Regions from separate parts of the Streptomyces pactum genome, predicted to be linked through region 3. Evidence: riboswitches for the same ligand, from Rfam matches in the RefSeq annotation. Region 3 holds a riboswitch; each other region holds the start of a gene.
What was found. Region 3 has a riboswitch for cobalamin ahead of B1H29_RS28220 (cobalamin biosynthesis protein). Riboswitches for the same ligand answer to the same signal wherever they lie in the genome.

Region 1: linked by a shared signal. The riboswitch ahead of B1H29_RS09110 (energy-coupling factor ABC transporter permease) and the one ahead of B1H29_RS28220 (cobalamin biosynthesis protein) in region 3 are both predicted to bind cobalamin.
Region 2: linked by a shared signal. The riboswitch ahead of B1H29_RS02595 (ABC transporter substrate-binding protein) and the one ahead of B1H29_RS28220 (cobalamin biosynthesis protein) in region 3 are both predicted to bind cobalamin.
Region 4: linked by a shared signal. The riboswitch ahead of B1H29_RS12345 (ribonucleoside-diphosphate reductase subunit alpha) and the one ahead of B1H29_RS28220 (cobalamin biosynthesis protein) in region 3 are both predicted to bind cobalamin.

What each region holds. Positions count from the first base shown of each region.
Region 1 covers NZ_CP019724.1:2,205,457-2,212,543, forward strand. Annotated here, with positions in the region: gene B1H29_RS09095 (DUF7144 family membrane protein) at 29-496, opposite strand; gene B1H29_RS09100 (chloride channel protein) at 759-2,132, shown strand; gene B1H29_RS09105 (potassium channel family protein) at 2,219-2,716, shown strand; cobalamin riboswitch at 2,817-3,001, shown strand; gene B1H29_RS09110 (energy-coupling factor ABC transporter permease) at 3,032-3,739, shown strand; gene B1H29_RS09115 (energy-coupling factor ABC transporter substrate-binding protein) at 3,736-4,119, shown strand; gene cbiQ (cobalt ECF transporter T component CbiQ) at 4,120-4,869, shown strand; gene B1H29_RS09125 (ATP-binding cassette domain-containing protein) at 4,947-5,762, shown strand; gene B1H29_RS09130 (MFS transporter) at 5,790-7,087, opposite strand, start outside.
Region 2 covers NZ_CP019724.1:594,679-601,765, forward strand. Annotated here, with positions in the region: gene B1H29_RS02585 (ABC transporter ATP-binding protein) at 257-1,087, opposite strand; gene B1H29_RS02590 (FecCD family ABC transporter permease) at 1,084-2,112, opposite strand; gene B1H29_RS02595 (ABC transporter substrate-binding protein) at 2,139-3,215, opposite strand; cobalamin riboswitch at 3,279-3,464, opposite strand; gene B1H29_RS02600 (hypothetical protein) at 3,459-3,653, opposite strand; gene B1H29_RS02605 (BlaI/MecI/CopY family transcriptional regulator) at 3,696-4,082, opposite strand; gene B1H29_RS02610 (tetratricopeptide repeat protein) at 4,256-5,971, opposite strand; gene B1H29_RS02615 (lytic polysaccharide monooxygenase auxiliary activity family 9 protein) at 6,100-6,777, opposite strand; gene B1H29_RS02620 (DUF1996 domain-containing protein) at 7,071-7,087, opposite strand, start outside.
Region 3 covers NZ_CP019724.1:6,576,472-6,583,558, reverse strand. Annotated here, with positions in the region: gene B1H29_RS28235 (class II aldolase/adducin family protein) at 1-359, opposite strand, end outside; gene B1H29_RS28230 (inorganic phosphate transporter) at 583-1,821, shown strand; gene B1H29_RS28225 (hypothetical protein) at 1,856-2,077, shown strand; cobalamin riboswitch at 2,237-2,375, shown strand; gene B1H29_RS28220 (cobalamin biosynthesis protein) at 2,476-3,441, shown strand; gene B1H29_RS28215 (cobyric acid synthase) at 3,438-4,946, shown strand; gene cobN (cobaltochelatase subunit CobN) at 4,943-7,087, shown strand, end outside.
Region 4 covers NZ_CP019724.1:3,064,036-3,071,122, forward strand. Annotated here, with positions in the region: gene B1H29_RS12320 (extracellular solute-binding protein) at 1-731, opposite strand, end outside; gene B1H29_RS12325 (GntR family transcriptional regulator) at 1,185-1,949, shown strand; gene B1H29_RS12330 (DUF3311 domain-containing protein) at 2,108-2,365, shown strand; gene mctP (monocarboxylate uptake permease MctP) at 2,362-3,972, shown strand; gene B1H29_RS12340 (GNAT family N-acetyltransferase) at 4,046-4,552, shown strand; cobalamin riboswitch at 4,630-4,778, shown strand; gene B1H29_RS12345 (ribonucleoside-diphosphate reductase subunit alpha) at 4,903-7,087, shown strand, end outside.

The DNA.
Region 1 (7,087 bases), 4.4 Mb from region 3:
GGCGAGGCGTCGGCGCGCTCGCGGTAGTTCAGGCCCGTCGGCCGGCCTGGTCCTGGCGGCTGGCCAGGGCCCAGATCACGAACACGTCGATCGCCATCATGATCACGGACCAGACGGGCGCGTACGGCAGGAAGAGGAACTGGGCGACGAGGCTCAGCGAGGCCAGGACGATGCCCGCGAAACGCGCCCAGGACATGTCCTTGAGCAGGCCGTAACCGGTGGCGAGAACGAGGGCGCCCAGGATGACGTGGATGATGCCCCAGCCGGTGAGGTTGAGTTCGTAGACGTAGCTGCCGACGCGGGCGTACACGTCGTCCTCGGCGATGGCCGCGATGCCCTGCAGGACGGCGAGGGCGCCGTTCAGCAGCATCAGTACGCCCGCGAAGACGACACCCCCGGTCACCCAGTCGCTGGTGCGGTCCGCCGATCGCGGGGGCCACGGGCCGTCGGCGCCGTGGGTCGGCCTGCCGGGAGAGGGTGCGGCGTGCTGGCTCATGAGCGGAGTCCTTTCTGCGTGTCCCCGTACGGGCCTGCGCCCACCGGCACCCCGGGGGCGCCGACAGGACACTCCGAGCCTGCGGGCACCCGACCCGCGCGGCCATGCGGGCCCGCCGGACGGGTGAACCGGGTGCGAGCGCGTCCCGCCGCCCGGTCACCGGGCACGGCATCGTGCGCGTGCGACCCTCCCCCGCCTCGCGTTTACTGAAGCGCACATGCGAACGCGCGCGACGTAGACGTAGGCGGACGGAGGAGGGCCCGTGACCTCTCGGCCCGAGCCGGCGAACGCGGTGCCGGCCCGGGCCGAGCAGTCCCTGCGGCGCACCCTGCTCGGCCCCGGCTATCTGCGGTTGTTGCTGCTGTGCGTGCTGCTGGGCGTGCCCATCGCGCTGGCCTGCTTCTTCTTCGTCGGTCTCCAGCACGAGTTCCAGCACTGGGTGTGGACGTCGCTGCCGGAGGCGGCCGGGTACGACGCCCCGCCCTGGTGGTGGCCGCTGCCCGCGCTGGTGCTGGCCGGGCTGGTCCTGGCGCCGATCGTGACCCGGTTGCCGGGTGGCGGCGGCCATCTGCCGGTGAACGGGCTGGGCGGCGCGCCCGTCGGCCCGCGCGCGCTGCCCGGCGCCGTCCTGGCGGCACTCGCCACGCTGCCGCTCGGTGTGGTGCTGGGCCCTGAGGCCCCGCTGATGGCCGTCGGCAGCGGGCTCGCCCTGCTGGCGGTGCGGCGGGCGGGGGCGGCCGGAGACCCGAGGGCGAGCGCGATCCTGGCGACGGCCGGCTCCACCGCGGCGATCTCCACCATCCTCGGCGGACCGGTGGCGGCGGCGGTGCTGCTCATCGAGGGGGCGGGCCTCGGCGGTGCGCAGTTGGTCGTCCTGCTGTTGCCCTGTCTGCTGGCCAGCGCGGCGGGCGCCGTGGTCTTCACCGGCTTCGGTCAGTGGACCGGCCTGAAGATCGGCGGGCTGGCCCTGCACGACGTGCCGCCGGGCGCCAACCCGGACGCGGGCGACTTCCTGTGGGGCGTGCCCACGGCGGCACTGATCGCCGTACTGGTCACGCTGGCCCGCGAGCTGGGCCACCGCACCGTCTCCTGGACACGGCACCGCACCGCCGTCCGCACCGTGGCCTGCGCCACGGCGGTCGGCGTCTGCATCGCCGCGTACGCTCTGATCACCGGGCGTTCCCCGGCGGAGGCGGCGCTGTCCGGACAGGCCACCCTCGCTCGGCTCGCCGCGGACCCGCACGCCTGGTCCGTGGGCGCGCTGGTCGCGCTCGTCGTCTGCAAGGGACTGGCCTGGGGCATCGCGCTGGGCAGCCTGCGCGGCGGCCCGATCTTCCCGGCCGTACTGCTGGGCACGGCGACGGCCATGGCCTGCTCCGGCCTCCCCGGCTTCGGCGCGACCCCGGCCCTCGCCCTCGGGATCTCCGCCGCGTCGGCCGCGGTGACCGGGTTGCCGCTGGCCAGCTCCGTGCTGGCGGTGCTGCTGGTCGGCGGGGACGCGTACGACCAGATGCCGCTGATCGTCACCGCGTCGGTCGTCGCCTTCGTCGTCGCCCAACTGGTGCACCGGACCGGACCGGACCGGAAACCGGGCCCGGGATCGGCATCGGGCCCGGCCACGGAGACGGCACGGTGACAAAGCGCCGGGCCGCAGCGGGGCGTACGGACCGCACAGGCCGCACAGGCCGCACCCGACCGCGTGCCGCCGCCTGGCGTGCGGCCCTGCCCTGGCTGGTGCGGGCCGGTATCGCGGCCGTCGTGGTCGTGGCCTACTTCCTGCTTCCCCTCGACCTTCTGGGCCCGCGGCGGCCCGTGCTGAGCTGGCTGCTGTTCGCCCTGCTGCTGACCGCCGTGGCGGCGCTGCTGCTCCGGCAGATCCGCCACGTCCTCCTCGAGCGCCCGGACACCCGGCCCGGTGTGGTCATCACCCTGCTGATCGTCCTGTCCGTGCACGTCTTCTCGGCCGCGTACTACGCCCTCGCCAAGCAGCCGGACGAGTTCACCGGCCTGCGCACCCGCGTCGACGCGCTGTACTTCACCGTGGTCACGCTCGCCACCGTCGGCTACGGGGACATCACGCCGCGGGGCCAGGCCGCGCGGGTCGTGACGGTGCTGCAGATCACCTACAGCTTCGTGTTCCTCACCGCCGCCGCCACCGCGCTGGCCCAGCGGATGCGCGACGTGGTGGTCCGGCGGACGGAGCGGGACCGGTCCGGCTGACGGGGCGTGGACCCGCAGGTGCCGCCGCGTCACCCTCCCGACTGGGCCTCCGGGCGCCGGCCGGCCCGGAGGCCCGCTTGTCACCACCCTTGAGGGAGCACTACTGTCGCCACGCCTTGGTGAACGGGAAATCCGGTGTGATGCCGGTGCGGCCCTCGCCACTGTGAATCGGGAAGTCCGGCTCCGGCCCTCACGGGCAGCCACTGGGTCCTCGTGACCCGGGAAGGCGGAGCACGGGCGGTGGTACCCGTAAGCCAGGAGACCGGCCAAGGCGCGTCGTCCATCCACGAGGTGCTGGAGAGGGTCTGCTGAGCCATGCACATAGCCGAGGGCTTTCTGCCACCGGCGCACGCGATCGCCTGGGGTGTCGCGTCCGCGCCGTTCGTCGTACACGGAGTACGTTCACTCACCCGTGAGGTCAGGGAGCATCCGGAGAGCACCTTGCTCCTCGGCGCCTCCGGGGCCTTCACGTTCGTCCTGTCGGCGCTGAAACTGCCGTCCGTCACCGGGAGTTGTTCGCACCCGACCGGAACCGGCCTGGGCGCCATCCTCTTCCGTCCGCCGGTCATGGCGGTGCTGGGCACCATCACCCTGCTCTTCCAGGCGCTGCTGCTGGCGCACGGCGGGCTGACCACGCTCGGCGCCAACGTCTTCTCGATGGCGGTCGTCGGCCCCTGGGCCGGGTACGGCGTCTACCGGCTGCTGCGCCGGTACGACGTGCCGCTGATGGTCACGGTGTTCTGCGGGGCGTTCGTCGCCGACCTGTCCACCTACTGCGTCACCAGCGTGCAGTTGGCGCTGGCGTTCCCGGACCCGGGCAGCGGGTTCCTGGGCGCGCTCGGCAAGTTCGGGTCCATCTTCGCCGTCACGCAGATCCCGCTCGCGGTGAGCGAGGGGCTGCTCACGGTGGTCGTGATGCGGCTGCTGGTGCAGTCCAGCAAGGGTGAACTCGCCCGGCTGGGCGTCCTGTCGGCCAAGTCCGGCAAGACCACGTCCGGTGAGCCGGAGGCGGTGGCCCGATGAGCCGCAACGCGAAGATCAACGCCCTGCTGCTGCTCGCGGTGGCCGTGCTCGCGGTGCTGCCCCTGGTACTGGGGCTCGGCGACCACAAGGAGGAGCCGTTCGCCGGCGCCGACGCCGAGGCGGAGACGGCGATCACGGAGATCGAGCCGGACTACGAGCCGTGGTTCTCACCCCTGTACGAGCCGCCGTCCGGGGAGATCGAGTCGGCGCTGTTCGCCGTGCAGGCCGCGATCGGCGCGGGAGTGCTGGCCTACTACTTCGGGCTGCGCCGGGGCCGTCGCCAGGGCGAGGAGCGGGCCGCGGCGGCGCTGCGGGACGCCCCCGCGGGCAGCTTGGCCGCGGGGACGTCCCCCGCGGGCGACGCCCCCACGGGCGACTGAGTGCTGCCGATCGACGCGGCGGCGCACAGCAGTCACTGGCGCCGCCGCCATCCCGTGGACAAGGCCGTGCTCGCACTGGGCCTGACCGTGCTCGCGATCTCGCTGCCGCCCTGGCCCGGGGCGGCGCTGGTCCTGGTGACGGCGCTCGCCGTGCTCCTCGGCCCGGCGCGGGTGCCCGGGCGCCGGCTGTGGCGGGCGTACCGCGTGCCGCTGGGCTTCTGCGTGACCGGCGCGCTGCCGCTGCTGGTGCGGGTCGGTGGCCCGGGCGGGTTCCTGACGGCGGCGGACGGCGGCCCGGTGCGCGCCGGTGAACTGCTGCTGCGTACCTCGGCGGCCTCCCTCGGGGTGCTGCTGTTCGCGTTCACCACGCCGATGTCCGACCTGCTGCCCCGCCTGGTGCGGGCCGGGGTGCCCGCGCCGGTCGTCGACGTGGCGCTGGTGACGTACCGCATGAGCTTCCTGCTGCTGGACTCCGTGCGCCGGGTCAGGGAGGCGCAGGCCTCGCGGCTGGGGCACACCACCCGGGCCGCCGCCTGGCGTTCGCTCGGCGGCCTGGGCGCGACGGCGTTCGTACGGGCCTTCGACCGGGCGGCGCGGCTCCAGACCGGACTGGCGGGGCGCGGCTACGACGGCACCCTGCGCGTCCTGGTGCCCGAGGCCCGCGTCTCGGTGCCCTTCACGGCGGCGAGCGTCGCGCTGCTGGCGGCGCTGGCCGCCCTCACCCTCGTACTGGAAGGGCCGTTGTCGTGAGCGAGTCGACGGAGACGGATTCGGCGGGATCGGCGGCGGGAGCCGAGTCGACGAAGGCGGCGGAGGCAGGGACGGCCCTGGTCGTGCTGCGGGGCGCGTCCTTCGCGTACGAGGAGGGGCCGGACGTGCTCGCCGGCCTGGACTTCACGGTGCGAGAGGGGCGCGCGCTCGCGCTGCTGGGCCGCAACGGCAGCGGCAAGACCACGCTGATGCGGCTGCTCAGCGGCGGACTCAGGCCGCGCACGGGGACGTTGTCGGTCGGCGGGGAGCCGGTGACGTACGACCGCAAGGGACTGACCCGGTTGCGGACCACGGTGCAGTTGGTGGTGCAGGACCCGGACGACCAGTTGTTCGCGGCGTCGGTGGCCCAGGACGTGTCCTTCGGCCCGCTGAACCTGGGCCTGTCCCACACGGAGGTCCGGTCCCGGGTCGGGGAGGCGCTCGCCGCCCTGGACATCACGGCGCTCGCCGACCGGCCCACCCACCTGCTGTCGTACGGGCAGCGCAAGCGGACCGCGATCGCCGGGGCCGTGGCGATGCGGCCCCGGGTGCTGATCCTGGACGAGCCGACCGCCGGACTGGACCCGGACGGCCAGGAACGGCTGCTCGCCACCCTCGACCGGCTCCGCGCGGGCGGCACCACCGTGGTGATGGCCACCCACGACGTCGACCTCGCCCTGCGCTGGTCCGACGACGCCGCCCTGCTCACCCCAGCCGGTGTGCACACCGGCCCGACGGCCCCGACCCTGGCCCGCACCGAACTGCTGCGGCAGGCCGGGCTGCGGCTGCCGTGGGGTGTCGCGGCGGCCCGGCTGCTGCGCGCCCAGGGTCTGCTGGCGGACTCGGCGGCGGGCCCCCGGACCGCGGAGGAGCTGGCCGCCCTGACCGACTGACGGGGTGCCGGGCAGGGCGGCTCGGGCTCACCGGGCCGAGTCGCTGTACTCCGCGTCCCGGGCCTCGGCCGGCTTCTCCGCCGCCCCCTGCCGGGTGCTGCGGCGGCCGGGGAGGACGGCGATGACGATCAGGGCACCTGCGGCCATGATGATCCCGCCGACCAGGCTGGTCGTGGCGACGCCGTGGGCGAAGGCCTGGTTCACGGCGTCGGCGAGGGCCTCGGCCTGCCGCGGTCCGGCGGCGGGGTTCGTCGCGAGCCGCTCGGCGACGGCCAGCCCGCCGCCCACGGAGTCCTGGGCGGTGTCCAGGGCGGCGGCCGGGAGCCGGTCTCCGACCAGGCCGGCGAGTTCGTCCCGGTAGGCGGTGCCGAGCAGGGAACCCAGTACGGCGATGCCCAGCGAGCCGCCGAGTTCCAGCGCGGTGTCGTTGGCGCCGCCTCCGACGCCCAGCTCGCTCTCCGGGAACGAGCCCATGATGGTGTCGGTGGCCGGGGACACGCTCAGCCCGATCGCGAGGCCGAGCAGCAGCATCGGGGCCAGGAAGTCGGCGTAGGTGGAGTCCTTCTCGATGAGGACCAGCAGGAAGACACCGACGGTGCCGATCACCATGCCGGAGCCCACCATGGCCCGCACGCCCAGCTTCGGGGTCAGCTTCCCGGTCACCGCGGCGCCGACGAACACGGCCCCGGCCAGCGGCAGCAGCCGTACGCCGGTCTCCAGGGCTCCGTAGCCGAGCACGAACTGCAGGAACTGCGTGGCGTAGTAGATGGCGCCGTAGGTGCCGAAGAAGAAGAACAGCACCGCCAGCATCGAGCCGCTGAAGGGCCGCAGCAGGAACCTGCGCACGTTCAGCATGGGGTGCGGGTGGCGCAGCTCCCAGGCCACGAAGGCCACCAGGCCGACACCCGCTACGACGGCCGCGGCGACCGGGCCGGCGCCCCAGCCGAAGTGCGGGCCCTCGATGCTCGCGTAGACCAGGCTGCCGACGGAGACGATGGAGAGCAGGCCGCCCACGTAGTCGATCCGGCCCACGCCGGCCGCCTTGGACGGCGGGACGAGGAGCAGCGCACCGACGACGGCGGCGACCGCGATGGGGACGTTGACCAGGAAGGTCGAGCCCCAGGCGTGGTCCTCCAGAAGCCAGCCCGCGACCAGCGGACCGACCGCGATGGCGAGGCCGGAGGTGGCGGTCCAGGCCGTGATGGCGCGGGCCCGCTCCCCCTTGGGGAAGACCGCGACCAGCAGCGACAGCGTGGCGGGCATGACGACGGCGGCACCGACACCCATGATCGCCCGAGCCGCGATGACCAGCGCCGTCTCGTCCA
Region 2 (7,087 bases), 6.0 Mb from region 3:
CGGGCCTCACGACCGCGGGACCCACGACCGCGGGACCCACGACCGCGGACCTCACGACCGCGGACTTCACGACCTTACGACCGCGGGACCCACGACCCGGGGAACCGACGACCGGGAGACATACGTGCCGGGGGGACATGCGTGCGGACAGGCCGGCCGGGGCCGCTGGGGCGGACGGCGGCTTGCGCGTGCGCGCCATGCCGGCACTCCCGCCTTGCTCAGGTACTCCCGCATTGCTCAGGCACTCCCGCATTGCTCAGGCAGTACGGTCGTCCTCGGTCGCCCGCCCGGGGCGGGTCAGGGCCCGGCTCGGGGGCTTGGCCGTCAGGGTGCCGAGGAAGCGGACGTGCGGGCGGCCGCCCGGGCCGTGGCCGACCTCGGCGCGCACCCGGTACACATCGGCGACGAGGTCCGCGGTCAGGACCTCCGCGGGATCGCCGGAGGCGACGACCCGCCCCTCGGACAGCACCACGAGGTGGTCGCAGTACATCGCCGCGAGGTTCAGGTCGTGCAGGGCGACGACGCTGGTGACGGGCAGTGCGGCGACGAGGGACAGCACGTCGAGCTGGTGCTGGATGTCGAGGTGGTTGGTCGGTTCGTCCAGCAGGAGTTCGCGTGGCCGCTGGGCGAGGGCGCGGGCGATCTGGACGCGCTGGCGTTCACCACCGGACAGGGTGTGCCACAGCCGGTCCGCCTGCCCGGCCAGAGCGGTGCGTTCCAGGGCGTCCGTGACCGCCTCCTCGTCCGCCGTCGACGTCGGCGTCCAGGCACGGCGGTGCGGGATCCGGCCGAGCCGGACCACGTCCCGGACGGTGAGTTCGACCTGTGTGTCGGCCTGCTGCTCGACCACCGCCACGCGCCGGGCCACGTCCCGGCGGCCCACCCGGTCCAGCGGGCGGCCGTCGAGGGTGACGACGCCGCCGGCCGGGGCCAGGACGCCGGCGAGCAGCCGCAGCAGCGTGGACTTCCCCGAGCCGTTGGGACCGAGCAGGCCCGTCATGGCGCCGGGCCGGGGGCTCAGGCCGACGCCGTCCAGAATGAGCCGCCCGCCGGCGGCGCGGGAGACCCGCTCGGCCCTCAGTGTCACCGGATCCTCCGGGTGCGGTACAGGACGAGGACGAACGCGGGCACACCGATCATCGAGGTCACCACCCCCACCGGGATCTCCTGGGGTTCCAGGACGGTACGCGCCAGGGTGTCGGCCCACACCAGGAACACCGCCCCGGCGAGCGCGCAGACCGGCAGCAGCCGGGCGTGTCCGGGGCCGGTCACCGCCCGTACGGCGTGCGGCAGCACCAGTCCGACGAAGCCGATGGCACCGGCGGAGGCGACCAGGGCGGCGGTGAGCAGCGCGGTCGCGCACAGCAGTACCAGCCGGGTACGGGCCAGGTGGACGCCGAGCGTGGCCGCCGCCTCCTGGCCGAACGCGAAGGCGTCCAGCGTCCCGGCGTATCCGAGGCACACGGCCAGCACCACGGCCAGGGCCGCCGCCCCCGTCCACACGTCCGTCCAGTCAGCCCCGCCGAGCGAGCCGAGCAGCCAGAACAGTACGCCGCGGGTGGTCTCGGCGTCGGCCGCGGTCATCACGACGAACGAGGTGAGCGCGGAGAACATCTGCATGGCCGCCACGCCGGCGAGCACCACCCGGTCGGGGGTTCCGCCGAGGCTGTGGCTGAGCAGCATCACCAGCGCGAACGAGCACACGGCCCCGACGAACGCCCCGCCCGGCAGGGACAGGGCGCCGCCGCCCACACCGAGTACGACGACCAGGACGGCACCGGTCGAGGCGCCGGAGGAGACGCCCAGCACGAAGGGGTCGGCGAGCGGGTTGCGCAGCAGGGACTGGAGTACGGCGCCGCACACGGCGAGTCCGGCGCCGCACACCGCGGCGAGGAGGGTGCGGGGCAGCCGCAGGTTCCAGACGATGCCGTCGCGCAGGGGCGTGACGTCGACGCCGGGGCTGCCCCCGCCGAGGTGGGCGGCGACCACCGACCACACCTCGCCGACGCCGATGTCCGCCGGGCCGATGGTGACGGCGACGGCCACGGAGGCGCACAGGGCGAGGAGTCCGGCCGCCGCCCACGCCGGGTACGTGCGGCCGGTCGCGCGTATGCCGGGGGCCGCCCGGCCGGTGGACGTCACTTGGTGAGGCCGTACGCGCGCAACGCCGCCGCCACCTTCTCCACGCCCTCGACGGTGCGGATGGTGGGGTTCATGGCCTGCCCGCTGAGGAGCACGTAGCGCTTCTTCCTGACGGCGGTCATGTTCCTGGTGACGGGGTCGGACTCCAGGAACTCGATCTTCTTCGCGGCGGTCTCGGCCGATTGCGACCTGCGGGTGAGGTCGCCGATGACCAGGACGTCGGGGTCACGGTCGGCGACCGTCTCCCAGCCGATCTGCGGCCACTCCTCACGGGTGTCGTCCATGACGTTCCTCGCGCCGACCGCGCGGGTCATGACGCCGGGGGCGCCGCAACAGCCCGCCAGGTAGGGCGAGGTGGAGTTGGCGAACCAGTACATGAGGGTGACACCGGAGGCGTCGACGCCCGACGTGGCCTTCTCGACCCGGGCCTTCAGGTCGGCGACCAGTTCCTCGCCACGCTGCTCGACGTCGAAGATCCGGGCGAGGTCGCGGACTTCGCCGTAGACGGTGTCCATCGTCAGGGCCTTGCTGCGGACGCCGTCGCCGTCGCCGCCGTTGTCCTTGCCGGCGCAGTCGGACGGGGACAGGTAGGCCGGTACGCCGAGTTCGTCGAACTGCTCGCGCGTTGCCACGCCGCCGGGGCCGAGCGTGGAGGCGAAGGAGGCGGCGACGAAGTCGGGTTCGGCGTCCAGGACCTTCTCGAAGGAGGGCATGTCGTCGGCGAGTCTGGGCACGCCGGCGTTAGCCTTCTCCAGGCCCTTCATGACCGGGTCGGTCCAGGTGGCGGTGCCCGCCATCCGGTCGGCCAGGCCGAGCGACAGCAGGATCTCGGTGGTGCCCTGGTTGAGGGAGACCGCCCGCCGGGGCGGCGCGCCGACCTCCACCCGGTACCCGCAGTCGGTGACGGTGCGGGGGTAACCGGCGGCCTCGGCCGGTACGGCGGAGTCGGTGGTGGTCGCTGTGGAGCCGCACCCGGCCGCCAGCAGGGCGACGGAGACGAGCAGGGCCGGGCCGCGGGACGAGCGGCGGGAACGGAGCAGGCGTCGGGAGGCGGCGGGGCACGCTGCGGGCAAGGAAGATCCTCTGGCGTCGAGGGCTCATACGCGAAGCCCGTTCGTACGGTGCGGCCCGCGCCGTGCGCGGCGCGGGTGCCAGCAGGTCTTCGGACTCGGGATCGACCGGACGGAACGCCTTCCCGGACGGCTCCCGCCGTCCAGTGGCTCTTGTCCCGCCCGTCCCCCTCACCGCTGCGCGTCAGCTCCGGATTCGCACCGGATTCCCTGACCCACCAGGTGGGTTCGACTGGCTCCCGCAAGCTACCACAGGGTCACCACGCCTTCGGGGGCGGCCGACTGCCCGACCGCCCCCGGCGCCGCCCGGACGGTCTTCACGTTGCCGCGGACGACCTCGGCCGAGACGTTGACGGTGCAGGACTCGTCCGCACCGCGCAGGGGGTTGCCCGGCACCTCCGCGGTGCCGACCACCATCACCCCGATCGGCCATGCCGTCAACGGCAGAACCAGCGGCAGAAAGACGAAAACGGCCGTGCGGCGTCAGCCGTCCCCCGCCTCGGGCGCGTGCCCCAGCAGTTCGCGCAGCAGCCGCTCGTCGTCCGGGTCGAGGCCGATCACGAAGCTGGCCAGCACCGCTTCCCGGTCGCTCTCGGCGTCCAGCACCTTGCGCATCTTGCGCGCGGCCAGGCCCGCCTGGTCCGAGGCGGGTGTCCAGGCGAAGGACCGGCCCGCGCGCTCGCGGCCGACCGCGCCCTTCTCCAGCAGCCTGGTCAGGATCGTGATCACCGTGGTGTAGGCGAGGTCGCCGCCCAGGCGCTTCTGCACCCAGCCGGCCGTCGCGGGGCCGTCCGCCTCGCGCAGCGCCGACAGCACCAGCGCCTCCAGCTCGCCCTGCCCCCGCCGCCGCGGACGCCGGTGATCTGTCACGGCCCGTCTCCTTCCGCCGCAGTCCCTTGCCCGTCCGATGTCCGTCCGAGGCGACATCGTATAGAGGCGCCGGTCGTGCCGGTGCCACCCGGACCGGTCACCGGCGCTTCCGCGGGCGTGGCCGGCGGCGACGGCGAGCCGGGCCCGGTGTCCCGCGTCCGGTGTTGTGCCGGTCAGTGGTCCGTGGCGCAGCAGCCGCCCGCACCGCCGTCGGCCGGGGAGGTGTCGAGGCGGCAGAAGCAGGAAGCCTCGACGGGTACGTCGGCCAGGGCGGTGGCGAACTTCAACTGCTGTGCCACGATCCGCGCCTCCCCCGGCCTACCCAGCCGCACCAGGCACTCGTGGAGTCCGTGCAGGGCCCAGACGTTGCCGGGGTGCTGCAGGGGGCGGGGAAGGGTGTCGTCGAGCCCCAGGTCGGCCCGGTACACCGCCTCGGCCTCCGCGACCCGGCCCCGTTCCAGGAGCAGGGCGCCGTAGGCGTGCCGGGTGGGCTGCATCCAGCCCCACGGTTCGTCGTACGGGAGGTTGTCGTCCAGTTCGATCGACCGCTCCAGGGCGGCGAAGGCGGCGGTGTGGTCGCCCTTGCGGTACTCCAGTTCGCCGTCGAGCATGGCGGAGGCGACGGCGAGGATGTCGGCGCAGGTGTTGTTGAACAGCGTGCGCGTCCGCGGCACCCGGGCGACCGCCTCGCGGAACAGGAGGCGCTCGGCCTCCGCCTCGGCGATCCTGCCGGTGGCCGAGAGGGCGACCCCGCGGGCGTAGTGGAGCATCGCGGTCGTCACGCTGTACAGGCGCGGGTCGGCGGGCAGCGGCAGTCCGAGGATGTCCGCCCAGCGCCCGAACCGGATCAGGACGTGCACCCGCATGGCGACGAAGCCCTCCAGCCAGTCGGCCATCGGCGGGCTTTCGACGCGCAGCAGTTCCTCGGGGACGGACGCCTCGAGCTGTGCGGCGGTGTCCAGGGCGACCTGGTACTGGCCCAGGAACATCGCGCCGTAGATCCGGAAGTGGTAGTTGTGCGAGCGGTAGAGGGTGTAGAAGTTCATCGCCCCGGCCCGCGCTCGGTACTTCTCGTCGGCGGCGATCGCGGCGCTGTTGTCCGACACCACGCGCCGGTAGTCGCCGCACAGCACTTCGAGGTGCGACGGCATGTGGTTGAGGTGCCCGGCGTCGGGGACCAGGCCGCGCAGCCGGTCGGCGACGGTGAGGGCCGCCTCGGGAGTGGCCGACATCTCCATCAGGTGGATGTACAGGTGCAGGACACCGGGGTGCGCACGTCCGCCCTCGGTGCCCAGGGCCCGGTCGAGGACGTCCTTCGCCTCCAGGGTGCGGGCGCCCTCGGCGGGCCGTCCCGTGCGCAGGTCCCACAGTTGCCAGGGCGTCAGGTTCATCAGCGCGTCGGCGTAGAGGGCGGCCACGTCCAGGTCGTCCGGGGCGAGTTCCCGGACGGCACGCATGTTCTCGGCGTACGGCGCGTTCCACACCGAGCAGTCCTCGACGGCGCGCGCCTGCGGGTAGCGGGCGCGCAGGGCGCCGATCAGGGCGCGCTCGACCGGGGTGGCAGAGCGGGCCGCCTTCTCGTGGGCGAGTTCGACGGCGGCGTGGGTGCGGTCGACGGTCCGCGTCAGCTCCTCGGCGTCGAAGGCCTCCCACGGCTTGTTGTAGTTCGGGCCGAGGGCGTAGGCGATGCCCCAGTGGGCCATGGCGCAGTGCGGGTCGGCCGCGGCGGCGGCCTCGAAGCAGGCGACGGCCTCCTCGTGGTGGAAGGCGTACGTCCACACCAGTCCGCGGTCGAACCACCGCTGGGCCTCGGGGGACGAGGTCGTCACCGGGCGACCGTGGGTGCCGAGGTCGTAGTAGTCCCTGGGATGGTTCACGGGGTGGTTCATGGGGTCCATGAGGGGACCTATACCGCACGCCGGGGCGGCCAGAGGTACTTCGCGGGCCGGTCATACCAACCGGTGTCCCCGCCGGACGCTCGGCGCCCGGCGGGGGTGGGGGGACGGGAAGGGCGCGATCAGCCGAAGTCGACGTCGCTGCACAGGAAGTACGTCTGGTCCATGTGCGACGCCTGCCAGATCGTGTAGACGACGTGCCGGCCGCTCAGGCCCGAGGTACTCACCGGGATCTCGTAGTTCTGGCTCGGGCCGTAGCGGCCCGTGCTGGCGACCAGTTGGAGTGAGTCCCAGGTCAGGGGCTGGGTGGCGGGGTCGAAGCCCTGCCGGGTGACGTAGACCTTGAAGTAGTCGGCGCCGTGGCTGGCCTGGTCGTACAGCTTGACGGTGAAGTTGTCGGTGATGTCCGTGGTCTGCCAGGCGCCCACAGTGTCCAGGGAGTTGTAGCGGCCGCCCTCCGTGCGGCCGCCGCTGCAGAGCTGGCCGTCGGGGACGACGGCCTCGAAGTTGCCGGCGGAGCCGTTGCGGTACAGGCCGTTCCAGTTCCACATGGCGTTGGGGTTGTCCTGCCATGCCTGCCAGCACATGGGGTCTTCCTGGGCCATGGCGGGGTTCTGGAAGTCGTCGCCCCAGCGTTGCCAGCAGCCGTAGTTGCGGGAGGCCGGGTCGACGACAGAGCCGTGGGCGACGGCAGTGCCGCTCCACGGGATGAGGGTGAGCAGGGTCGCGGTCGCGGTCAGGGCGCCCAGGGTGAGGGTCGACGCCCGCCGGGTCTCCTTGTCGCGATCATGACAAGTCATGACGTCCTTCTTTCGCGTGGGGGGACAGCCATCATGGGTGGGCTCGAAGCGCCGATGGGAGCGCTCCCAAAAGCCTCTCGGGGAACAGGCTGCGCCCGGGTAAAGGGAATGGCAATAGTTGAAATGCGCCAGATGCCGTCCGGCGATGGCGCGTTCGATGCGGTCGTGACCGCGGGCGGGTAGGGCCTGGCCCTACCCGCCCGCGGTCAGAACGACGTCCTGCCGGCGTCATGCCGGCGTCACACCGAGGTCATGCGGCGTCCTGCCGGCGTCATACCGAGGTCATACCGGCGTCACAGCGAACGTCGCC
Region 3 (7,087 bases):
GGCAGTTCGGGGACCAGGAGCGAGACCGCCGTCGCGTGCACGGCGTGGGTGTGGACGACGGCGCGGGCGTCGGTGGCGCGGTACACGGCGAGGTGCATGGGCAGCTCGCTGGTGGGCACCAGCCGGCCGATCACCTGCCGTCCGTCGAGGTCGACGCCGGTGATGTCACCCGGGGCCAGACGGTCGTAGGGCACACCCGAAGGGGTGACCAGCACCGTGTCGCCCACCCGCACCGAGACGTTGCCGGAGGTGCCGACCACCAGCCCCTCCGCCACCGTCCGGCGAGCCGTCGCGACGAGTGCCTCCCAGGCCCCCTCCTCGTCGGCGCCGGCCACCGGTCCGACCCACGAATACGTCACAGTCACCGTCTCCCCTCGGGCAGTTCCACACCCTCACGTCCCGCCGTCGGCCGGCCTCGCGACGATCCTGCCAGGCACGTCTCCGGAGAGCATCGGGCCGGGCACACAGAGGGAGGCGGCGGCACCGGTTCCGGTCACCGTGGCGCCCTGCCCAGTTCATCTTCCGTTCACTCTGGTTACCTACGTTCGTCCAGCCAATGACCTCGAACGATTGCCTGGGTAAATGGAAAGCTTCTCGCTGATCCTCGCGATTGTGGTAGTAACCGCACTCGCGTTCGATTTCACGAACGGTTTCCACGACACCGCGAACGCGATGGCAACGACCATTTCGACCGGTGCGCTCAAGCCCAAGGTGGCGGTGGCGATGTCCGCCGTCCTCAACCTTGTCGGCGCCTTCCTCTCGGTGGAGGTCGCCAACACGATCTCCAAGGGTCTCGTCGACGAGACCGGCATCCGTCCCGAGGTCATCTTCGCCGCACTGGTCGGCGCGATCCTCTGGAACCTGCTGACCTGGCTGGTCGGCCTCCCGTCCAGCTCCTCGCACGCCCTCATGGGCGGCCTGATCGGTGCCGCGGTCGCTTCGGCGGGCGTCGGCGCGGTCAACGGCGACGCCCTCGTCACCAAGGTGCTGATCCCGGCGATCGCCGCCCCGCTCGTCGCGGGCGTCGCGGCGCTGCTCGGCGCACGGCTGACGTACAAGCTCGGCCGCAAGGCCGACGGCAAGGCCGCCGCGAAGGGCTACCGCGCCGGGCAGATCGCCTCCGCCGGCCTGGTCTCGCTGGCCCACGGCACCAACGACGCCCAGAAGACGATGGGCATCATCACCCTCGCCCTGATCGCCGGCGGCGCCCTCGCCCCCGACTCCGACCCGCCCATGTGGGTCATCCTGTCCGCGGGCATCGCCATCGCCCTCGGCACCTACCTCGGCGGCTGGCGCATCATCCGCACCATGGGCAAGGGCCTGACCGACCTCCAGCCGCAGCAGGGCTTCGCCGCCCAGACCAGCGCCGCCACGGTCATCCTCGCCTCCTCCCACCTCGGCTTCTCCCTCTCCACCACGCACTCGGTCTCCGGCGCGGTGATGGGCGCGGGCCTCGGCCGCAAGGGCGGCGTGGTGCGCTGGTCCACGGCCACCCGGATGTTCGTCGCCTGGGGCCTGACCCTGCCGGCCGCGGCCCTGGTCGCCGCGCTCGCCGAGTGGGTGTGCGGCCTGGGCGACTGGGGCACCGCCCTCGTCGCGGTCTTCCTGGTCGCCTCCAGCGCCGCCATCTGGAAGCTCTCCCGGCGCGAGGTCGTCGACCACAACAACGTCGTCGACGAGCCCGAGCCGTCCGGTGTGGTGACCACGGCCATGGCCGCCGTCTCCCCGCCCCCGACGGGCGTGACCGAGGACCTGGCGGCGGCCGCCGCCCCGGGGCCCGGGTCCGGCTCCAAGGCCTCCTCGGCCACCACCTCCGTCTGATCCCGCGCCGCGGTACGAAGGAAAGCGAACCTCCATGAGCATCGACTGGGCAGCTCTCGGCTCCGTCTTCGGGGTCAGCCTCGTGGCCACCGTGGCCCTGGTGGGCCTGTTCACCCTCGGCATCGTCGGACTCTCCCGCCAGGAGCGGGCGACCGCCCAGGGCGGCTCCGCGGCCCTCGCGGTCACCGGCGCGTACGCCTGCTTCGCTGCCTGCGCGGCGGCGGTGGCGTACGGCATCTACCTGATCGTCGCCTGAGCGACCGCGCACACCACGCGCTCCCCTGAAGCGGGGCGCGGGACGGACTCGGACCGTCCCGCGCCCCGCTTCTTCTCGTGTTCTTCGCACGCCGGTGCACACCGCCCGCGTGTGGGCCTTCGCACACTCCCCCGTTGCAGGTCAACGCCAGGTTGACGGGTGTTCGCGGGCCGTGGTGGACTGCCGGAGCCAATGCGGCGGCAGGAGAGGAAGCCCGGTGCGAATCCGGCGCGGTCCCGCCACTGTGACCGGGGTGCAGACCCCGGGAGCCAGGAACTCTCACCGCCGGTCTCTTCCAACCAGGGCGCGGAAACCCTGAGTGAGGACATATCGCCATGCGCGGCCGCCGTTCCAGGTACACCAGCGACACGCTCCCCCGCCCCGCGGCCGGTTGAGCCGTGCGCGCCGAACGCGTCTTCGCGTACGGTGCCGCCGCCGGCCTTCTCGGTGACCTCCTCCTCGGCGATCCGCGCCGCGGACACCCGGTCGCCGCGTTCGGCCGTGCCGCCGGTGCCGTGGAACGGGTGCTGTGGCGGGACCACCGGGGCCGGGGTGCGCTGCACACCGCCGTGTGCGCCGGTGGCGCCGCCGCCCTGGGCACCGCCGCCGCCCGCGCCGTACGCCGCTCCCCCGCCGCCTCCGTCGCACTGACCGGCGCCGCCACCTGGGCCGTCGTCGGCGGCACCTCGCTCGCCCGCGAGGCCCTCGCCATCGGCCGGGCCCTGGACGCCGGGGACGTCGAGGCGGCCCGCGCACGGCTGCCGCACCTGTGCGGACGGGACCCGCAGGCACTGGACGCCGACGGGATCGCCCGGGCCGTCGTGGAGTCCGTCGCCGAGAACACCTCGGACGCGGTGGTGGGCGCCCTGGTGTGGGGCGCGGTCGGCGGAGTGCCCGGGCTGCTCGGCTTCCGGGCCGTGAACACCCTGGACGCCATGGTCGGCCACAAGTCCGCCAGGTACCGGCGGTACGGCTGGGCCTCGGCCCGGCTCGACGACCTCGCGGGCTGGCCGGGCGCCCGCCTGACCGCCGTCCTGGCCACCGTGGCCGGCGGCGATCCGCGCGGCGCCGTACGGGCCTGGCGCGCCGACGCCGTCCGGCACCCGAGCCCCAACGCCGGCCCCGTGGAGGCGTCCTTCGCGGGCGCCCTGGGCGTACGGCTCGGCGGGACGCTCTCCTACGGCGGGCGGGTGGAGCACCGCCCCGTCCTCAACGGGGCCGCGGGGCGCGCCGTCCGGGCCGCTTCCGGCGACATCGACCGGGCCGTCCGGCTCTCCCGGCGCGTGGGCTGGCTGGCGCTCGGCGTGTGCGCGGGCGCTCGGCTGCTCGCACGCGGGGCCCTCAGGAAGGGACGTACGTCATGAACGGTGGCCTTCTCGTCGCCGGAACCACCTCCGACGCCGGCAAGAGCGTCGTCACCGCCGGGATCTGCCGCTGGCTGGTGCGCCAGGGCGTCAAGGTCGCGCCCTTCAAGGCGCAGAACATGTCGCTGAACTCCTTCGTGACCCGCGAGGGCGCCGAGATCGGGCGGGCGCAGGCCATGCAGGCGCAAGCGTGCCGCGTGGAGCCCACCGCGCTGATGAACCCGGTGCTGCTCAAGCCGGGCGGTGAACGCAGCAGCCAGGTCGTGCTGCTCGGCAAGCCGGTCGGCGAGATGAGCGCCCGCGGCTACCACGGCGGGCGGCAGCGGCAGTTGCTCGGCACGGTGCTGGACTGCCTGGCCGAGCTGCGGGGCACGTATGACGCGGTGATCTGTGAGGGGGCGGGCAGTCCGGCCGAGATCAACCTGCGCCGGACCGACATCGTGAACATGGGGATCGCCCGGGGCGCCGGGCTCCCCGTCCTCGTCGTCGGCGACATCGACCGCGGGGGCGTCTTCGCCTCCTTCTTCGGCACGGTGGCGCTGCTGTCGCCCCAGGACCAGGCGCTGGTCGCCGGGTTCCTCGTCAACAAGTTCCGGGGCGACGTGTCGCTGCTGGAGCCCGGACTGGAGATGCTCCAGGGGCTCACCGGGCGGCGGACGTACGGTGTCCTGCCGTTCCGGCACGGGCTCGGCATCGACGAGGAGGACGGGCTGCGGGTCTCGCTCAGGGGGACGGTGCGGGAGTCGGTGGTGGCGCCGCCGGTCGGTGCGGAGGTGCTGCGGGTCGCCGTCTGCGCCGTCCCGTTGATGTCCAACTTCACGGACGTGGACGCGCTGGCCGCCGAACCCGGGGTCGTGGTGCGTTTCGTGGACCGGCCGGAGGAGCTCGCCGACGCCGATCTCGTCATCGTGCCGGGGACGCGCGGGACGGTCCGGGCGCTTCAGTGGCTGCGGGAGCGCGGGCTCGCGGACGCCCTCGCGCGCAGGGCCGCCGACGGCAGGCCCGTACTCGGCGTCTGCGGCGGGTTCCAGCTCCTCGGCGAGCACATCGAGGACGAGGTCGAGTCCCGCGCCGGGCACGTCGACGGGCTCGGGCTGCTCCCCGTGCGGGTGCGGTTCGCCCCCGAGAAGACCCTCACCCGGCCGGTGGGCGAGGCCCTCGGCGAGCGCGTCGAGGGGTACGAGATCCATCACGGGATCGCCGAAGTGACCGGTGGGGAGGCGTTCCTGGACGGCTGCCGGGTCGGACGGACCTGGGGCACGCACTGGCACGGTTCCCTGGAGTCGGACGGCTTCCGGCGGGCGTTCCTGCGCGAGGTGGCCGCCGCCGCGGGCCGCCGCTTCGTTCCGGCCCCCGACACCTCGTTCGCCGCGCTGCGCGAGGAGCAGCTCGACCGGCTCGGCGACCTGATCGAACACCACGCGGACACGGACGCGCTGTGGCGGCTCATCGAGTCCGGCGCGCCACAAGGACTGCCCTTCATTCCACCGGGAGCGCCCGCATGAGCACAGTGTTGTTGTTGTCGACCGCCGACACGGACCTGCTGGCGGCCCGCGCGTCGGACGCCGCCTACCGGATCGGCAACCCGACCCGGGTCGACGTACAGGAGGAGCTGCCGGGGCTCGTCGAGGGCGCGGACGTCGCCGTCGTACGCCTGCTGGGCGGCAAGCGCGCCTGGGAGGACGGGCTCGCCGCGCTCAAGGCCGCCGGCATCCCGACCGTCCTGCTGGGCGGCGAGAGCGTGCCGGACGCGGAGCTGATGGCGGAGTCGTCGGTGCCGGCCGGGGTGGTGGCGGAGGCGCTGCGCTACCTGGTCGAGGGCGGGCCCGCCAACCTCACCCAGCTCGCCCGGTTCCTCTCCGACACCGTGCTGCTGACCGGCGAGGGCTTCGACGAGCCGGAGAAGATGCCGGAGTTCGGCGTCCACGGCTCCCGTGCCGTCGTGGCGGGCCGCCCGACGGTCGGCGTGCTCTTCTACCGCGCCCACCAGCTCAGCGGCAACACCGCCTTCGTCGACACGCTGTGCGAGGCGATCGAGGCGCACGGCGCCAACGCCCTGCCCGTGTACTGCGGTTCGCTGCGCGGCGCGGACCCGGGGCTGTACGAGCTGCTGGGCCGGGCCGACGCCCTGGTCGCCACCGTCCTCGCGGCGGGCGGCACGCACGCCTCGCAGGCGTCGGCGGGCGGTGACGAGGAGGCCTGGGACATCGGCGCGCTGGCCGACCTGAACGTCCCGGTGCTGCAGGGGCTCTGCCTCACCTCCTCCCGCGCCGCCTGGGAGGCGTCCGACGCCGCGCTGTCCCCGATGGACGCGGCGATGCAGGTCGCCATCCCGGAGTTCGACGGGCGGCTGGTCACGGTGCCGTTCTCGTTCAAGGAGCAGGGCCCCGACGACGTCCCGGTCTACGTCGCCGACCCGGAGCGGGCCGGGCGGGTCGCCGGGATCGCCGTACGGCACGCGGCGCTCCGGCACAAGGCGAACGCCGACAAGAAGCTCGCGCTGGTCTTCACCGCGTACCCGACCAAGCACTCCCGCGTCGGCAACGCGGTCGGTCTCGACACCCCGGCTTCGGCGGTGCGGGTCCTGGACGCGCTCAGGGACGCGGGGTACTCGCTCACCGAGTACCCCTCCGGCGGCGACGAGCTGATCCACCGGCTCATCGAGGCGGGCGGCCACGACGTCGAGTGGCTGACGGAGGACCAGCTCTCGGCGGCGCCCGCGCGGGTGCCGCTGGCCGACTACCGGGCGTGGTTCGAGAAGCTGGACCCGGAGCTGCGGGACGCGATGACCGAGGCGTGGGGCGAGCCGCCGGGCTCGCTGTACGTCGACGGGGACGACATCGTGCTCGCGTCCCTGCGGTTCGGGAACGTCGTGGTCATGATCCAGCCGCCGCGCGGTTTCGGCGAGAACCCGATCGCGATCTACCACGATCCCGACATGCCTCCGTCGCACCACTACATGGCGGCCTACCGGTGGCTCGACAACAGCTTCGGCGCCGACGCGATCGTGCACATGGGCAAGCACGGCACGATGGAGTGGCTGCCCGGCAAGGGGCTCGGGCTGAGCGCCGGCTGCGCCCCGGACGCGGTGCTGGGCGACCTGCCGCTGATCTACCCGTTCATCGTCAACGACCCCGGCGAGGGCACCCAGGCCAAGCGGCGCGGGCACGCCACGGTGGTCGACCACCTCGTCCCGCCGATGGCGCGCGCCGACACGTACGGCGACCTGGCCAAGCTGGAGCAGTTGCTCGACGAGTACGCGCTCGTCTCCGACCTGGACCCGGTCAAGGCGCCGGCGGTCCGCGCGCAGATCTGGACGCTGGTCAAGGCGGCCGAGCTCCATCACGACCTGCACGTGGACGACCAGCCGGACGACGACGCGTTCGACGAGTTCGTCATGCACATCGACGGCTACCTGTGCGAGATCAAGGACGTGCAGATCCGCGACGGCCTGCACATCCTGGGCGGCGGCCCGGTCGGCGAGCCGCGCGTGAACCTCGTCCTGGCGGTGCTGCGGGCCTCGCAGGTGTGGGGCGGGCAGGCGAACGCGCTGCCCGGCCTGCGGGCCTCGCTGGCCGAGCACTTCGGGCTGGTGGAGAAGGACCTGCTGGCCGAGCCGGGCGCCCCGGTGAAGGTGCCGGTGGAG
Region 4 (7,087 bases), 3.5 Mb from region 3:
AGGGACTGGAACTTCTTGTAGGTCTCCATCGCGGCGGCGATCTTCGGGTCGTCGAGGTTGGAGACGTACTTGTCGCCGTCCTTCTTGACCAGTTCGGCGCCCTCGCCGATCGCCAGGCCGACGAAGTGGTACCAGTTCTGGCCCGGCAGGTAGATCGGCTCGGCGTCGGTCTTCTCACCGATCGTCTTGAGGGCGTCGTAGAACTCGTCGCGGGTCTTGGGCGTCTCCTTGATGCCCGCGTCCGCCCAGACCTTCTTGTTGTAGACGACCACGCGGTTGACCACGAACCACGGCGCCGCGTACTGCTTGCCCTCGAAGACGGAGGACTCGTTGATGGACTCGGTCCAGTCCTTGCCGATCTCGGCCTTGAGGTCGGTCAGGTCCGCGAGGCCGCCGGTCTTGGCGTACGCCGGGGTCTGGGTGTTGCCCACCTCGAAGACGTCCGGGGGGTTCTCCTCGGAGAGCGCGGTGGTCAGCTTCTGCTGGATACCGTTCCACGTCTGGACCTCGAACTCGACCTCGGCCTTGGTCTTCGCCTCGAACTCCTTGGCGAGCTCGGCCTGCCAGTCGTCCGGCGAGGACCCGTCCATCACCCACACGGTGAGCGTCTCGCCGGCGTAACCGTCCGCCCCGGCCTTCTTGCCGTCGTCGTCGCCGCTGTCGCCCCCGCACGCCGCGATCGAGACCATCATGCCCGCGATACCGATCGCGGCTATCAGCTTGCGCTTCACGCCACCCTCCTCAGGGATGCCACAAAACCCCCCTGCCTCCCCGCGGTTGCTCGTCGACGCGGACCGCCCATGGGGCCGGGACCTGGACCAATGGTGTAGACCAGTACGGGGAGCTTGGCCCAGACCAATAGGGCTGTCAAGGGTGTGCAAGCGCGCTCTCCGTGTCCGTGATGCGACCGAGATATGCAGGGACCTTTCATTGCGCAAGCGGCAGATCGGACGGACCGGGACCGGGTGTACCACCACCCACCGAATGGCATGCCGACACCGTTCCGAACGCGCGTACCAGCGGCATCGAGCGGCGCTGTGGACTAGACCAACGGGGGTCCCGGAGGTATACAGAAGGGATCACGGAGCGTGCGGGGCCAGCCCGGCACCAAGCCGTGCCACGATGTGAGCCGTGGCCGACAGGGATAGCGGTCGCTTCGGCACCCGGAGCCGGGAAGGCAGAGCATGAGCACCGACGTCAGCAGTGCGGAGAACGAGGGTGGGGCGACCGTCCGTACCGCGCGCGTGCCCAAGTACTACCGTCTGAAGAAGCATCTGCTCGACATGACCCGGACACAGGCGCCGGGCACACCGGTCCCGCCTGAGCGCACACTGGCCGCGGAGTTCGACACCTCGCGCACGACCGTGCGCCAGGCCCTGCAGGAGCTGGTCGTCGAGGGGCGCCTGGAGCGCATCCAGGGCAAGGGCACCTTCGTCGCCAAGCCCAAGGTGTCGCAGGCGCTGCAACTCACCTCCTACACCGAGGACATGCGGGCCCAGGGCCTCGAACCCACCTCGCAGTTGCTGGACATCGGCTACATCACCGCCGACGACCGGCTCGCCGGACTGCTGGACATCACGGCCGGCGGACGGGTGCTGCGCATCGAGCGGCTGCGCATGGCCAACGGCGAGCCGATGGCCATCGAGACGACCCACCTCAGCGCCAAGCGCTTCCCGGCCCTGCGCCGGTCCCTGGTGAAGTACACGTCCCTGTACACCGCGCTCGCCGAGGTGTACGACGTCCATCTCGCCGAGGCCGAGGAGACCATCGAGACCTCCCTGGCCACCCCGCGCGAGGCCGGCCTGCTCGGCACCGACGTGGGCCTGCCCATGCTGATGCTCTCCCGGCACTCGCTCGACCGGACGGGACAGCCGGTGGAGTGGGTGCGCTCGGTGTACCGGGGCGACCGCTACAAGTTCGTGGCCCGGCTGAAGCGGCCCCAGGACTGACGCCGGCCGTAGGGCGTATCGGGCAAACTCCCCCGCGCGTGACCGCGAAGTTGCAGTTGAGGACCGATATGCGGACGAGGGCTTCCGCTGTCTCGACACCGTCACCTACATTTCGTGCGCACTGCACGAGGTGATCAGCGAGGGGACGGAGCCACCGCATGTCACAAGCCCCAGAAGTGAGCAGAGGGCCGGTGGTGACGCCGGTGCGCGTCGTCATCGGCCTCTGCCTTGTCGCACCGTTCGTCGCCATGCTGTGGGTCGGTTCGTACGCGAAGACGGACCCGGCCTTCATCGGCATCCCGTTCTTCTACTGGTACCAGATGGCATGGGTGCTCATCTCCACCGTGCTCACGGTGATCGCGTACCAGCTCTGGCAGCGTGACCAGCGCGCCCGCCGGGAAGGCGGGGCCAAGTGAACGACGGCGTGAACGGCGTCGCACTCGCCGTCTTCATCTTCTTCTTCGTCCTCGTCACCGCCATGGGCTTCCTGGCCGCCCGCTGGCGCCGTGCCGCGAACGACCAGAGCCTCGACGAGTGGGGCCTCGGCGGCCGCTCGTTCGGCACCTGGGTCACCTGGTTCCTGCTCGGCGGCGACCTGTACACGGCGTACACCTTCGTGGCCGTCCCCGCGGCGATCTACGCGGCGGGCGCGGCCGGCTTCTTCGCGGTGCCGTACACGATCCTGGTCTACCCGCTGATCTTCACCTTCCTGCCGCGGCTGTGGTCGGTCTCCCACAAACACGGGTACGTGACGACCTCGGACTTCGTGCGCGGCCGGTTCGGCTCGAAGGGGCTGTCACTGGCGGTCGCCGTCACCGGCATCCTGGCGACGATGCCCTACATCGCACTCCAGTTGGTCGGCATCCAGGCCGTGCTGGACGTGATGGGGGTCGGCGGCGGCAAGGACACCAACTGGTTCATCAAGGACCTCCCCCTGCTGATCGCCTTCGGTGTGCTGGCGGCGTACACCTACTCGTCGGGGCTGCGCGCGCCCGCGCTGATCGCGTTCGTGAAGGACACGCTGATCTACATCGTGATCGCGGTGGCGATCATCTACATCCCGATCAAGCTGGGCGGGTTCGACGACATCTTCGCCTCGGCGAGCGACAAGTTCACCGAGTCCGGCAAGGGCGGGCTGGTGCCGGACCACGGCGGCCAGTGGACGTACGCCACGCTGGCGCTCGGCTCGGCGCTGGCGCTGTTCATGTACCCGCACTCGATCACCGCGACGCTGTCCTCGCGCAGCCGTGAGGTGATCCGCCGCAACACCACGATCCTGCCGCTGTACTCGCTGATGCTCGGCCTGCTCGCGCTGCTGGGCTTCATGGCGATCGCGGCCGGGGTCAAGGTGGAGAACGGGCAGTTGGCGATCCCCCAGTTGTTCGAGAACATGTTCCCGGACTGGTTCGCCGGCGTGGCCTTCGCGGCGATCGGCATCGGCGCCCTGGTCCCGGCGGCGATCATGTCGATCGCGGCCGCGAACCTCTTCACCCGCAACATCTACAAGGACTTCATCAGGCCGGACGCCACCCCGGCCCAGGAGACGAAGGTCTCCAAGCTGGTGTCCCTGCTGGTGAAGGTGGGCGCGCTGGTCTTCGTCCTCGGCATGGACAAGACGGTCGCGATCAACTTCCAGTTGCTCGGCGGCATCTGGATCCTGCAGACCTTCCCGGCCCTGGTCGGCGGCCTGTTCACCCGCTGGTTCCACCGCTGGGCGCTGCTCGGCGGCTGGGCGGTCGGCATGATCTACGGCACCGTCGCCGCGTACGGTGTCGCCTCGCCGACGCAGAAGCACTTCGGCGGCTCCTCCAAGGAGATCCCGGGCATCGGGGAGATCGGCTACATCGGCCTCACCGCCTTCGTGCTGAACGTCCTGGTCACCGTGGTCCTGACCTTCGTCATGAGGGCGGTCAAGGCGCCCGACGGCATCGACGAGACCAAGCCGGGCGACTACACGGCGGACGCGGGCGACCCGGGCGTCGAGGTGGAGCTGCCGCCGGCCACGGCGGGCACGTCGCACTAGCCGGCTCCACGTCAGCGGGCCGTCGGGCGAATCCGGCGGCCCGTTGTCGTACCCGTCGGGCACACTCGGCGGCATGGACTTCGTGATCCGGCAGGCGGCGACGGACGAGTACGCGACCCTCGGTGAGATCACCGCGCAGGCCTATCTGCGGGACGGTCTCCTCGACTTCGGGGAGAGCGACGCGTACCTCGGCGAGCTGAGGGACGTGACCAAGCGGGCGGCCGCCGCCGAGGTGCTGGTCGCCGCGGCGGAGGGCCGGGTGCTCGGCGGCGTGACCTTCGTGCCGTCCGGCGGCCCCATGGCCGACATCGCCCGGCCCGAAGAGGCCGAGATACGGATGCTCGCCGTCGCCCGCGAGGCACGCGGACGCGGGGTGGGCGAGGCCCTCGTGCGGGCCTGCGTCGACCGGGCCCGGACCGTCGAGGGCTGCACGCGGGTCGTGCTGTCGACCCAGCGCACCATGCGCCCCGCCCATCGCCTCTACGAACGGATGGGCTTCGTCCGCACCCCCGACCGCGACTGGAACCCGCTGCCCGAGCTCGACGACATCACCCTTCTCACCTATGAACTGACGCTCTGACACCAGTGCGACCTTTCCGCGGCGCTCCGTCCACGACACAACATCTGGGGGTGCTCACCGAACGCGGCACAAGATGTATGCTCATGCTCGCTGTCGCCGCAGGGGAATCCGGTGCGAATCCGGAACTGTCCCGCAACGGTGTACTTGTGCGTGTTCGCGTGTCCGTGTGGTCGCGTGAGCGCGCACGGGCTTCAGTCCGAGGACCTGCCGACAGTGCGCCCGTACCGTCCCGGTCCGGGTGCCTGACGTCCGGGCCTCGTGGAGTGGGCCGGTGGACGCGACGCCGCGTGCGCTCGTGAGCTGCCCCCGCCCTCCCCCAGGCCCCGTGCCGAGCGAGGGAGTGCCCCTACGTGACCATCGCGCCAGCCGACCCGGTTTCAGCGACCCCGGTGACGACTTCAGCGGTCCCGGTGACCGAGGAGCCCGACGGGCCCGGTGCCGCGTTGCTGCGGACCCTGACCGAGCTGACCGCCGACCTCCCCGACGCCGACCCGGGCCGGGTCGCCGCCGCCGCGCTGCGCGGCCGGTCCGCCCGTGCGGACGGGACGGAGCTGCGGGAGCTCGCCACGGAGGCGGCGGCCGGGCTCATCTCGGAGGACCCGGTCTACTCCAGGCTGGCCGCCCGGCTGCTGACCGTCGCCATCCGCGCCGAGGCCGCCTCGCAGGGTGTCACCTCCTTCACCGAGTCGGTCGCCACCGGTCACCGCGAGGGCCTGATCGCCGACCGCACCGCCGAGTTCGTCCGGCTGCACGCGGACCGCCTGGACGCGCTGATCGACCCGGCCGCCGACGACCGCTTCGGCTACTTCGGGCTGCGCACCCTGCACAGCCGCTACCTGCTCCGGCACCCGATCACCCGCAAGGTCGTCGAGACGCCCCAGCACTTCCTGCTGCGCGTCGCCGCCGGACTCGCCGAGGACGACACCGTACGGTCCCTCGACGAGGTGGCCGCGCTCTACGGGCTGATGAGCCGCCTCGACTACCTGCCCTCCTCCCCCACCCTGTTCAACTCCGGCACCCGGCACGCCCAGATGTCGTCCTGCTACCTCCTCGACTCCCCCAAGGACGAGCTGGACTCCCTCTACGACCGCCTCCACCAGGTCGCCCGCCTCTCCAAGCACGCCGGCGGCATCGGCATCGCCTACTCCCGCGTCCGCGCCCGGGGTTCCCTGATCCGCGGCACCAACGGGCACTCCAACGGCATCGTGCCGTTCCTGAAGACGCTGGACGCCTCGGTCGCCGCCGTGAACCAGGGCGGCCGGCGCAAGGGCGCGGCGGCGGTCTACCTGGAGACCTGGCACGCGGACATCGAGGAGTTCCTGGAGCTGCGGGACAACACCGGTGAGGACGCCCGCCGCACGCACAACCTGAACCTGGCGCACTGGATCCCCGACGAGTTCATGCGCCGGGTGGACGCCGACGGGCAGTGGTCACTGTTCTCCCCCGTCGACGTGCCCGGGCTGACCGACCTGTGGGGCGCGGAGTTCGACGCGGCGTACCGCGAGGCGGAGGAGGCGGGGCTGGCCCGCAAGACGCTTCCCGCCCGTGAGCTGTACGGCCGCATGATGCGCACCCTCGCGCAGACCGGCAACGGCTGGATGACCTTCAAGGACACCGCCAACCGCACCGCCAACCAGACCGCGGAACCCGGTCACGTGATCCACTCCTCCAACCTCTGCACGGAGATCCTGGAGGTCACGGACGACGGGGAGACGGCGGTCTGCAACCTGGGCTCGGTCAACCTGGGCGCCTTCGTGGACCCCGCCGGGCAGGACATCGACTGGGAGCGCCTGGACGCCACCGTCCGCACCGCCGTCACCTTCCTGGACCGGGTCGTCGACATCAACTTCTACCCGACCGAGCAGGCAGGCCGCTCCAACGCCCGATGGCGCCCGGTCGGCCTCGGCGCGATGGGCCTCCAGGACGTCTTCTTCCAGCTCCGTCTGCCCTTCGACTCGCCCGAGGCCAAGGCCCTCTCCACCCGCGTCGCCGAACGGATCATGCTCGCCGCGTACGAGACGTCCGCCGACCTCGCCGAGCGGAGCGGGCCGCTGCCGGCCTGGGAGAAGACCCGCACCGCCCGGGGCGTGCTGCACCCCGACCACTACGGCGTCGAGCCCACCTGGCCGGAGCGCTGGGCGGCCCTGCGCGAGCGCATCGCCACGACCGGCCTGCGCAACTCCCTGCTCCTCGCGATCGCGCCGACCGCGACCATCGCCTCCATCGCGGGCGCCTACGAGTGCATCGAGCCGCAGGTGTCCAACCTGTTCAAGCGCGAGACACTGTCCGGCGAGTTCCTCCAGGTCAACTCATACCTGGTGAACGACCTCAAGCGGCTCGGCGTGTGGGACGCCCGCACCCGCGAGGCGCTGCGCGAGGCGGGCGGCTCGGTGCAGGGCTTCTCCTGGATCCCCGAGGACGTCCGCGCGCTGTACCGCACCGCCTGGGAGATTCCGCAGCGCGGCCTGATCGACATGGCCGCGGCCCGCACCCCGTACCTCGACCAGGCCCAGTCCCTGAACCTGTTCCTGGAGA